3 regions of the Clostridium beijerinckii genome follow, and region 2 is predicted to be linked to each of the others. Evidence: riboswitches for the same ligand, from Rfam matches in the RefSeq annotation. Region 2 holds a riboswitch; each other region holds the start of a gene.

Region 1 (3,218 bases), 2.6 Mb from region 2:
ATAAATTAAAAATGGTGAAATACTTACAATCAACAACATTTAAAATGGCTTTATCAGCGACAATAGCCATAATTATATCAAATTATATAGGATTACAATTTGGAGTGACTTCAGGTATAATTGCAATACTTAGTATTCAGGATACTAAAAAAGAAGCTTTATTAGTTGCAGGTAGAAGAATAATTACTTCGTCAGTGGCAATACTTCTGTCTTATATTCTATATATGCTGCTTGGAAACAATCCAATTGTGTTTGGATTATTCTTACTGATATTTATACCCATAACTAAAATACTAAAAATGGGAGAAGGAATGGTTGTAGGTGCTGTATTATCGACACATCTTTTAACGAGTTCTAATATTAATGTTTCTTGGATTATAAATGAGGCACAGCTAACGATAGTAGGAATTGGAGTAGCAATGATGTTTAATCTATATACTGCGTCATTAGAAGAACAATTTGAAAAGAATAAAGAAAGAATAGAAGATTATTATAGAGCTATATTATCAGATATGGCAGTAAGCCTTGTTACTCAGGCTGTACCAATTTATGAAAAACAAATATCAGTGAATGTTGAGGAATTAATTAATAAGTCTAAATTTATGGCACAGATAATAAATAATAATCGTTTATTTAAAAAAAATGATTATTATTTGAGTTATATAGAGATGAGAATAATACAGCTAGATACAATGAAAAGAATGAAGAGGCATTTTTCGAGATTTTATATGACTTATGATCAAACTAGAATATTATCAGAATTTACAAATGAAGTTGCAATGAATCTAAAGGAAGATAATGATTGTGTAGAGCTTATAAATAAACTAAATTTACTTAGAAAAGACTATGAAAAAATGGATTTACCTAAGAATCGAAACGAATTTGAAAACAGAGCGTTGCTATTTCAGTTTTTGAATGATTTAGAAGATTTCTTAGTTATTAAGAAAGAATTTAAAGAATCTTTTCAAAATAGGTAGAGGTTATAAATGTAACTTACTAAAATTAGTTTTAATGCCATTAATGGTAAAAATATTAGTATAAATATTGAAATTTATCAAAAATAAGTGTAAAATTATGCATATCATATGCATTGATAATAGCACACTTGCCGAAAGGCAGGGCCGCAAAGCTATGGGTCTAAAGAAATTTATTTTCAATGATTGCCAGGTTGCCAAAATGTAGTTATATAAACATTAGTCATTTGTTTATTTTTGGTGCCTATTAATAATTAATAGGCACCTTTTTATTTTAATAGAAAATCATTGAAATATGTGTATATGATAAGAATTTAAATAAAGAAAGGTTAGGTGTAGTAAATGAAAAAGTATCAGTTGTCTTTGGACAAGGCGAAAAAGGAGATTAACATAAGGATATGGGGAATGTTTGAACCAGACGATGCTAATAGTTTTGTTGAAGATTTTAGAAAAGAACTATCTCCTATACAAACTTCAGAATATGTATTAAATTTTGATGCAAGAGAGTTAAACGTTTCAAGACAAGAGATGTTACCAATGTTAGAAGGATGTTTTCAAATGTACAAGGCTTGCAAGTTTGTAAAGGTTATAGCAAATGTTGGTAGTAATATAACTTTAAAGATGCAATTATCAAGAATAAGTAGGAACACTGGATTGGGAATTGAAATAATTTAAAACAATACATAATTTATAATATTAAATTGAATTACATTAGCTAGGAGATTATTATGGGAATAAGATTAAGTTGCATTGATATTTGTCATGCATCTAAAGTTGTTTCAAATGATATTTATTTAAAACATTTTGAAAAACAAGATAAGGATGTAGAACATTTATTGGTAGATGTAATGGGTAGAGATAAACGCTTTATGTTTAATGAACAGGAGACAACTTTATCTCTAGCAGTAAAAGTAGCAAAATCAGCATTAGATAAAGCTAACTTGACAGGTAGTGACATAGATGTGCTAGTATATTCATCTATATTATCTGAATATATAGCACCAGCAACATCTATTTTAATACATAAGGAATTAAATGCGGGAAGAAATGTAATGTGTTTTGATATGAATGCAAATTGTGCTGGTATGACTGTTGCCTTAGAGAATATATCAAATTATTTAGAATCGTCAAAGCGAGCTAAAAGAGCATTGATTATTGGTTGTGATGATGTCGATTCGTTAGCTGATCCCAATAATGAGCTTTGCTATGGAAATTATGGACATGCTGCATGTGCAATAATTTTGGAAAAAGTTGAAGAAGAGTGTGGAATAGTTGATGCAGAATATTATATAAACACAGAGGAAAGTCATAATATTATGTATCCAAGTAAAGGATTCTCTAATTTCTTCAAATCAAATGATGTAGGTGAGCTTTATTTGAAATGGTTGCCATTCGATGGTGGGGCATGTGTTTATCCAGCAGCAGAGATTGCTAAAAAGATGCTGAAGAAAAATGGCTTAGAAAATGAAGACATTAAAATGTTCTGCTTTTCTCAGTTTGCGTTTATAAATATAAAAAATATAAGACAACTTTTAGATATAGGAGAAGATAAGAGTATATATATAGGGAATAAATATGGATATACTGGAACTACTAGCCCTTTCATAGCATTGTATGAATCGATAAAGGAAGGTAAAGTTAAGAGAGGGGACTATGTAATTTTCTGGACTATTGGATCTGGTTCTCAGAGTATAGTTATGTTATATAAATATTAGTATTAGAAAATGCACTTCATAAATATAACCTTCTGTAGTAAAATCTATAGAAGGTTATATTTATGAGTTTGATGCTATCATATGAAATGCAAGTAAGTAAATATACTTTAGATAAATATATATTAGAATATCACTAATATGAGAATAAATTCTTATAGATGATTTAATGAAGTAGAAAAATATATAGAGATAGTGTTAGAACTTAAAAAATGCTATATTAATTAAAGAATAACAGGGGAGATGGTTTGATAATGTACGATTATCCACTATATAGACCTCCAAGTGAAAGTAATAGTCTTATAATACAAGTAACTTTAGGGTGTTCTCATAATAAATGTAATTTTTGTAATATGTATAAATCTAAGAAATTTACAATAAAATCTTTGGAAGATATTAAAACAGATGTAAATTACTTTAGAGAAATGTATTCGCATGTAGAAAAAATATTTTTGGCAGATGGTGATGCGTTAATCATTCCAACGGAAAAATTAAAAGAAATTTTAACGCTTATAAGAAATACATTTTCTGA
Region 2 (3,218 bases):
GTCGTTGCAACTTCTCCATTCAAATCACTTTCCAAATTCAGAACAGCTTGTCTTCCAACTGAATGATATTCTACACCAAATTTTTCAACTTCATTTATTGCATAACAATTTCTCCCATCAAACACAACAGGAGTCTTCATTAATTCTACATATACATTTAAATCTACTTCTTTTATTTCATCCCATTCTGTAAATATAAATGCAACATCTGCACCCTTTAATGTTTCTTCTGGTGTATTTACGTATTCTATTTCATTTGGATAAACTTTCTTAAAATTATCAATTCCTACTGGATCGTAAGCTACTATTTCTGCTCCCTCATCTAATAACCTTCTAACATTAGGTATTGATGGAGCTTCTCTTAAATCATCAGTTCCCGGTTTAAATGTCAAGCCTAAGACTGCTACTTTTAATCCTTTTAGAGAACCAAATCTTTGTTTTGCCGCTCTAAATAGTTTATATTTTTGATTTTGATTTACTTCAATTGTTGCTTTTATTGTTTTCAATTCGTATCCATTATCATTAGCTAACCAATGGAGTGCTTTTGTATCTTTAGGAAAACATGATCCGCCATATCCAATTCCTGCTTTTAAGAATTTATCTCCTATTCTCGGATCAAAACTCATTCCTTTAGCTACATCTTCTACATCTGCTCCAACTATTTCGCAAAAGTTAGCTATTTCATTCATAAAAGAAATCTTAAGTGCCAAGAAATCATTTGAAGCATATTTTATCATTTCTGCACTTCTTCTATTTGTTACAACTATTGGCTGATTATATCTTTTATAAACTTCTCTTAAAATATTTTCTGCTTTTTTTGATTCAACACCAATCACTATTCTTTTGGCATGTAATGTATCAATAACTGCTGTTCCTTGAGCTAAAAATTCTGGGTTTGATGCTACTTCTATATGAACATTATTTTTTACGTTTTCCTTTAAAAACTCCTCTACCTTATCATTAGTACCTATTGGCACTGTTGATTTAACTACCACTAAGCAGTCTTTTTCTACATTCTCTGCTATCTGCTTGCAAACGTTAAACACATAATCTAAGTTAGCTGAACCATCTTCTCTTTCTGGAGTACCGACTCCTATAAATACTAAATCAGCATCCTTATAAGCATTAATGTAATCTGTTGTAAAGTCTAATCTTCCTTCATCATGGTTTCTTTTTAAAAGTTCATCTAATCCTGGTTCATATATAGGCGAAATCCCTTGTCTCATCTTTTGAACCTTTTTTTCATCAATATCTACACAAGTCACACTGTGCCCAACTTCTGAAAGACATGCTCCTGTAACCAATCCTACATATCCTGTTCCTGCTACTACTATTTTCATATTACTTCCCCTATCTTGCATGTTCATCACCCAAAAACACCCCAAATGTTTTTAAAACTAACTTTATATCAACTAGAGTATTTCTCTCTCTAACATACTTAACATCTAATCTCATCCAATCTTCAAAGCCAATATCGCTTCTTCCAGACACCTGCCAGTAGCAAGTGAGTCCTGGTTTAACTGTTAATCTCTCCATCATCCAATCTTCGAATTTTACTACTTCTTTTGGAAGTGATGGCCTCGGTCCAACTAAACTCATTTCACCTTTTAAGACGTTAACTAATTGTGGTAGTTCATCTATACTTGTTTTTCTTATAAACCTTCCCACCTTAGTTACTCTTGGATCTTCTTTCATTTTAAACATAGGTCCGTTCATTTCATTTTTAGCACTTAGCTTGTCCTTTAGCTCTTCTGCATTAGCCACCATAGATCTAAATTTATACATTCTAAATTTTTTCCCATTTCTTCCAACTCTCTCTTGTGAAAAGATTGAGCTCCCTTCAGATTCTAATCTGATTAAAATAGCTGTAACTAAAAATATTGGGCTTAAAATTATAAGTCCAATAGATGAACAAACCACATCCATAGTTCTCTTTAAAAAACAATATCCTATTCTGCTGTCTTCCGTTTCCAGTTGTTCTTTAAACAAAACTTCCTCACTGTTAAATTCTAACTGCTGCATACTACTCCCCCTAAACCGTATTATTTTTAACAAAATAAACTTCCCCTTGTTTATTCATAAAAAACAACCACCTTTAATTTAAATTAAAGCCGGTTGCACTAATAACTCACCATATATAAAGTGCCCAGATAAACATATGGATCAACGTCTCTCTGTCTCAGATTATACCACATAATTAATAATTTGTTAATATTGATTCGACAATCCATCCCATGAAATTTCTTCCATTGTTAGACATATAATAATGGACTTATCTTTTTAAAAACCAAAATATCGATTTTTTTTCTTTAATTTTCTCTCCTGAAAACTTTATTTCCCTATTATTTAACATTTTTTCAGAACTATCTTTAAATACATCCTTGATTTCACTTTTATTTATTAAATCCAAAGCCTTACTGAGACCAGTATTTCTTCTATCAATGTTATGAGCATCTGAACCTATAAAGTTATATATACCATTATTTAGGAGCATATTGGCTGTCCTTTGAACTTTTTCGCCAAATCTTCCATCTACACTTCCAGCATTTACTTGGAACAAATACCCTTCATTAATAAATTTATTAATATTTTTAGGATCTTCTATAATAGGCATATATCTTTCCGGATGTGCAATTACTGGTACTATGTTTCTTACTTGGAGTTCATAAAGGGTATCAAATATACTTTCATCAAACTTTCTCATTGGAAATTCAATAAGCATATATCTAGAATCATTTATAGTTCCAATACTTCCCTGCATATAATATTCTATTATCTTTTCAGTATAATAAACTTCCTGACCACTATATATCTTTATATCTATGTTCTCTTTTACTAAAATATTATTAATTTCTTTCACATAATTCCTAACTTCATCAATTGTAGCTTCTCCATACTCAAGCAAATAATGAGGAGTAGCCACAATTTTCTTAACACCATCTTTTTCCGCATTTCTAAGCATCTCCAAAGTCATTTCCATATCCTTAGAGCCATCATCAATCCCCGGTATTATATGCGAATGAATATCAACTATCATAACTATCCCTCTCCTCTAAAATAAAAAATCAATCATCCCAAAGCAACAGCTTCCATCTTCTTTCGGTAAATATACTCACAAAACTAATCTTCATAGATATCCAATTTAAATCTTCAACTTATTAGATAAATAAATTCGCTAGAAATTATAATCTTTTATCTATATTCCACCCAAGTAGATA
Region 3 (3,218 bases), 2.1 Mb from region 2:
CGGTAGGTCTTGGAATTAAGGAACTTCTGGATAAAGATGTTTCAACTTTAAGTGGCGGGCAAAGAACTAAAATTTTACTTGCTAAATTACTTTTGCAAAAGCCAGATATTTTATTACTGGATGAGCCGACTAATCATTTAGATGAAGAACATATTGAATGGCTAAAAAATTACTTAATTAATTATGAAAATGCATTTATATTAGTATCACATGATAATGTTTTTTTAAATAATGTGGTAAACGTAGTTTATCATCTTGAGCACAAAACACTAACAAGATATGAAGGAAATTATGACTATTTTATTAAACTATACGAAATACGTAAAGAGCAGAGATTGATTGAATATAAGGAACAACAAAATGAAATAGCGAAGCTTGAAGATTATATAAGAAAAAATAAAGTAAGAGCCTCAACTTCAAAGCAAGCTAAATCAAGAGAAAAGAAACTTAATAAGATTGAAAGAATAGAAATAAAAAAAGAAATTATAAAACCTCATTTTAATTTTAAAACTGTAAAAATGCCAGAGAGTATAATCTTTGAAGTAAGCAACTTGATTATCGGATATAACAGACCTTTAAGCAAACCTTTAAACTTAAAAATGAAAAGAGGACAAAAAATTGCAGTAACAGGAGCTAATGGCTTAGGGAAGACAACTCTGCTAAAAACCTTACTTGGAATGCTAAAACCTATAAATGGTGAAATTACTTTAAGTGAGCATAGAAAAATAGGATATTTTGAGCAGGAAATTGCATGGAATAGCACTAATTCAGTTTTATATGATGTTTGGAGTGATTTTCCTCACCTAACTCAAACTGAGGTAAGGAGAGAATTGGCTAGGTGTGGATTAACAAGGCAGCATATAGATAGCCCTATCAATATATTAAGCGGAGGAGAGCAGGCTAAAGTCAGATTATGTAAACTTATTAATGAATATACAAATGTATTAGTGCTAGATGAACCAACAAATCACCTGGATACTAATGCTAAAAATGAATTAAAGCGTGCGTTAAAGGAATATGAAGGAAGCATGATTTTAGTATGTCATGAACCGGAATTTTATAAAGATATTACTACAGATATATGGGACTGCGAAGAATGGGTGTGCTTTAATAAATGATATCATATTACTCAAAAATTTTATAAGAATGTATGAAAAGAAACATTAAAAAATAGAGTTTTTAGTATTCATTTTTAAGGTTCTTCATATTTATATATAGCTTTTATAGATGATTTACTTAGTGAATAAAATTATGAAGAGGAGATCCTGAGTAGAATTAATTTTGATTCTGCATAGGATTTTTTCATTGTTCAATCCCTGAAGACTACATACAAGGTAATTGATATTAATTAAAGGAACACTAGTGAATTAATTTTATTGAATAGGGAATGTTTATTCTGTTAAAAATTACCATTATAAAAAAATAATGGTAAAGCATCATGAAATTCATGGAATAAATTTCGACAATTTATGTTAAGAATCATTGATTTTTTTACATGAATATGATAATATTTCTATATATTAGGTAAATGTATTTATAAAACAGAACAATTGGAAGCAATGAAAAATTCTCTATATTTGGGAACTTTGAGAATTTGGAGCTAGTTGTGCAACCGACCAATTAAAACTTAGTAATACATAAATATATTAAGTTTTTGTTGGTTTTTTTATTTTTAATTAATCATTCTAATAAATATATTATAATAATGAAATTATATTTAAGATTCTAGTATGAAGATAAGGGGGACAATAAAATGACGTGGCTTAATAATTTAAAGGTAGGTAAAAAATTAACTTTGCTTATAATTTGCTCTTTAGTAGGGTTATTTGCAGTTGGAATAACTGGTTACTATTTTTTACAAACGTCTAGTAAAAGCATGGAGGTTATGTATAGTGAAAGACTGCTATCTAGTGAATGGCTTAGTGAGTCTAGAGTAAATGCAAGGGCTATTTCAGCTGACATTTTTAGAATTATGGTAACTACTGATAAAAATGAAAATAGTGAGTTAACAAAAGATGTAAATACTCGTGCTGAAGAATTTAACAACTATATGGCTCTTTATAAAAAAATGAAATTAGATGATTTTGAGGCTGATAAGATCAGTAAGATTGATAGTAATTTAGATAAATATAGGGAAGGAAGAAAAGTTGCACTAAACTTAGCTGGTGAAAACAAAAATCAAGAAGCTTACGAATATTACGAGAAAAACGTTGAATCATATGCTGATGCTTTCTTAGATGATTTAGTAGAACTTGGAGAACACAATAGACAAATTGCTGAAAAAATAAACACCCAAAATAAAACAAATTTAAAAATTGCAACAGTAGCATTTTTAAGTATTGTGATTATAGCTTCAATCTTAATAATTTTATTAGGAATACTAATAACAAAACGTATCACAAAGAGATTAAATGATTTTGTAATATATATAGGTTCTTTATCTCAAGGTGATTTTTCTGTAAGGATAAAAGAAGAAAGTCTTAATGATAAGAGTGAATTTGGTGTTGTAAGTAATGCGATAGATAAGATGACCAAAAACATTATTGAATTAATAAAACAATTAGGTAATACATCTGAACAATTAGTATTATCATCTGAAGAGCTTACAGCAAGTGCTGAACAATCAGCAGATGCATCAAATTTAGTTGCATCCGCAGTAACAACAATGGCAAATGGAGCAGATGAGCAATTTTCTTTTGCTAATAGCACAAACAAAGTGGTTGAAAACATATCTAATAAGATAAATGTAGCATCTGAAAATACAAAATCCGTTTCATCTTTAACAGATAAGGCGAAAATATCAGCAAATGCTGGTGAAGATGCTGTAGAGAAGGCAATGAACCAAATGGAAATAATAGAGAAAAAGACCAGTGAAACATCGCTTATTATAAGCGAGCTTGAAGAGAAATCAGTGAAAATTGGACAAATACTTGATACAATCCAAGGTATATCAGAGCAAACAAATCTTCTAGCATTAAATGCGGCAATAGAATCTGCAAGGGCTGGGGAAGCAGGGAAAGGTTTTAGTGTTGTAGCAGAAGAAATCAGAAAGTTAGCAGAACAATCACAAGAGGCAACTAAAGAAATAGCTGGAATTATTAATGATGTACAAAATAAAACAAATAGTGCAGTTGCAGTTATGAATGAAAATTCAAAAGAAGTTAAAACAGGAGCAGATGTTGTTGATGTTGCAGGAACAAGTTTTAAGGAAATCCTTC

The links. Region 2 has a riboswitch for cyclic di-GMP ahead of PZA12_RS05815 (sugar transferase). Riboswitches for the same ligand answer to the same signal wherever they lie in the genome.
Region 1: it holds a riboswitch for cyclic di-GMP, as region 2 does, so the genes downstream of both, PZA12_RS19675 (hypothetical protein) here and PZA12_RS05815 (sugar transferase) in region 2, are expected to answer to the same signal.
Region 3: it holds a riboswitch for cyclic di-GMP, as region 2 does, so the genes downstream of both, PZA12_RS15510 (methyl-accepting chemotaxis protein) here and PZA12_RS05815 (sugar transferase) in region 2, are expected to answer to the same signal.

Annotation. Positions count from the first base shown of each region.
Region 1 is NZ_CP144906.1:4,255,725-4,258,942, reverse strand. It holds gene PZA12_RS19680 (aromatic acid exporter family protein) at 12-977, shown strand; cyclic di-GMP riboswitch class I at 1,089-1,176, shown strand; gene PZA12_RS19675 (hypothetical protein) at 1,317-1,649, shown strand; gene PZA12_RS19670 (3-oxoacyl-[acyl-carrier-protein] synthase III C-terminal domain-containing protein) at 1,703-2,689, shown strand; gene PZA12_RS19665 (radical SAM protein) at 2,941-3,218, shown strand, end outside.
Region 2 is NZ_CP144906.1:1,254,667-1,257,884, reverse strand. It holds gene PZA12_RS05820 (UDP-glucose dehydrogenase family protein) at 1-1,340, opposite strand, end outside; gene PZA12_RS05815 (sugar transferase) at 1,351-2,022, opposite strand; cyclic di-GMP riboswitch class II at 2,101-2,183, opposite strand; gene PZA12_RS05810 (tyrosine-protein phosphatase) at 2,273-3,037, opposite strand.
Region 3 is NZ_CP144906.1:3,361,558-3,364,775, reverse strand. It holds gene PZA12_RS15515 (ABC-F family ATP-binding cassette domain-containing protein) at 1-1,118, shown strand, start outside; cyclic di-GMP riboswitch class II at 1,544-1,627, shown strand; gene PZA12_RS15510 (methyl-accepting chemotaxis protein) at 1,754-3,218, shown strand, end outside.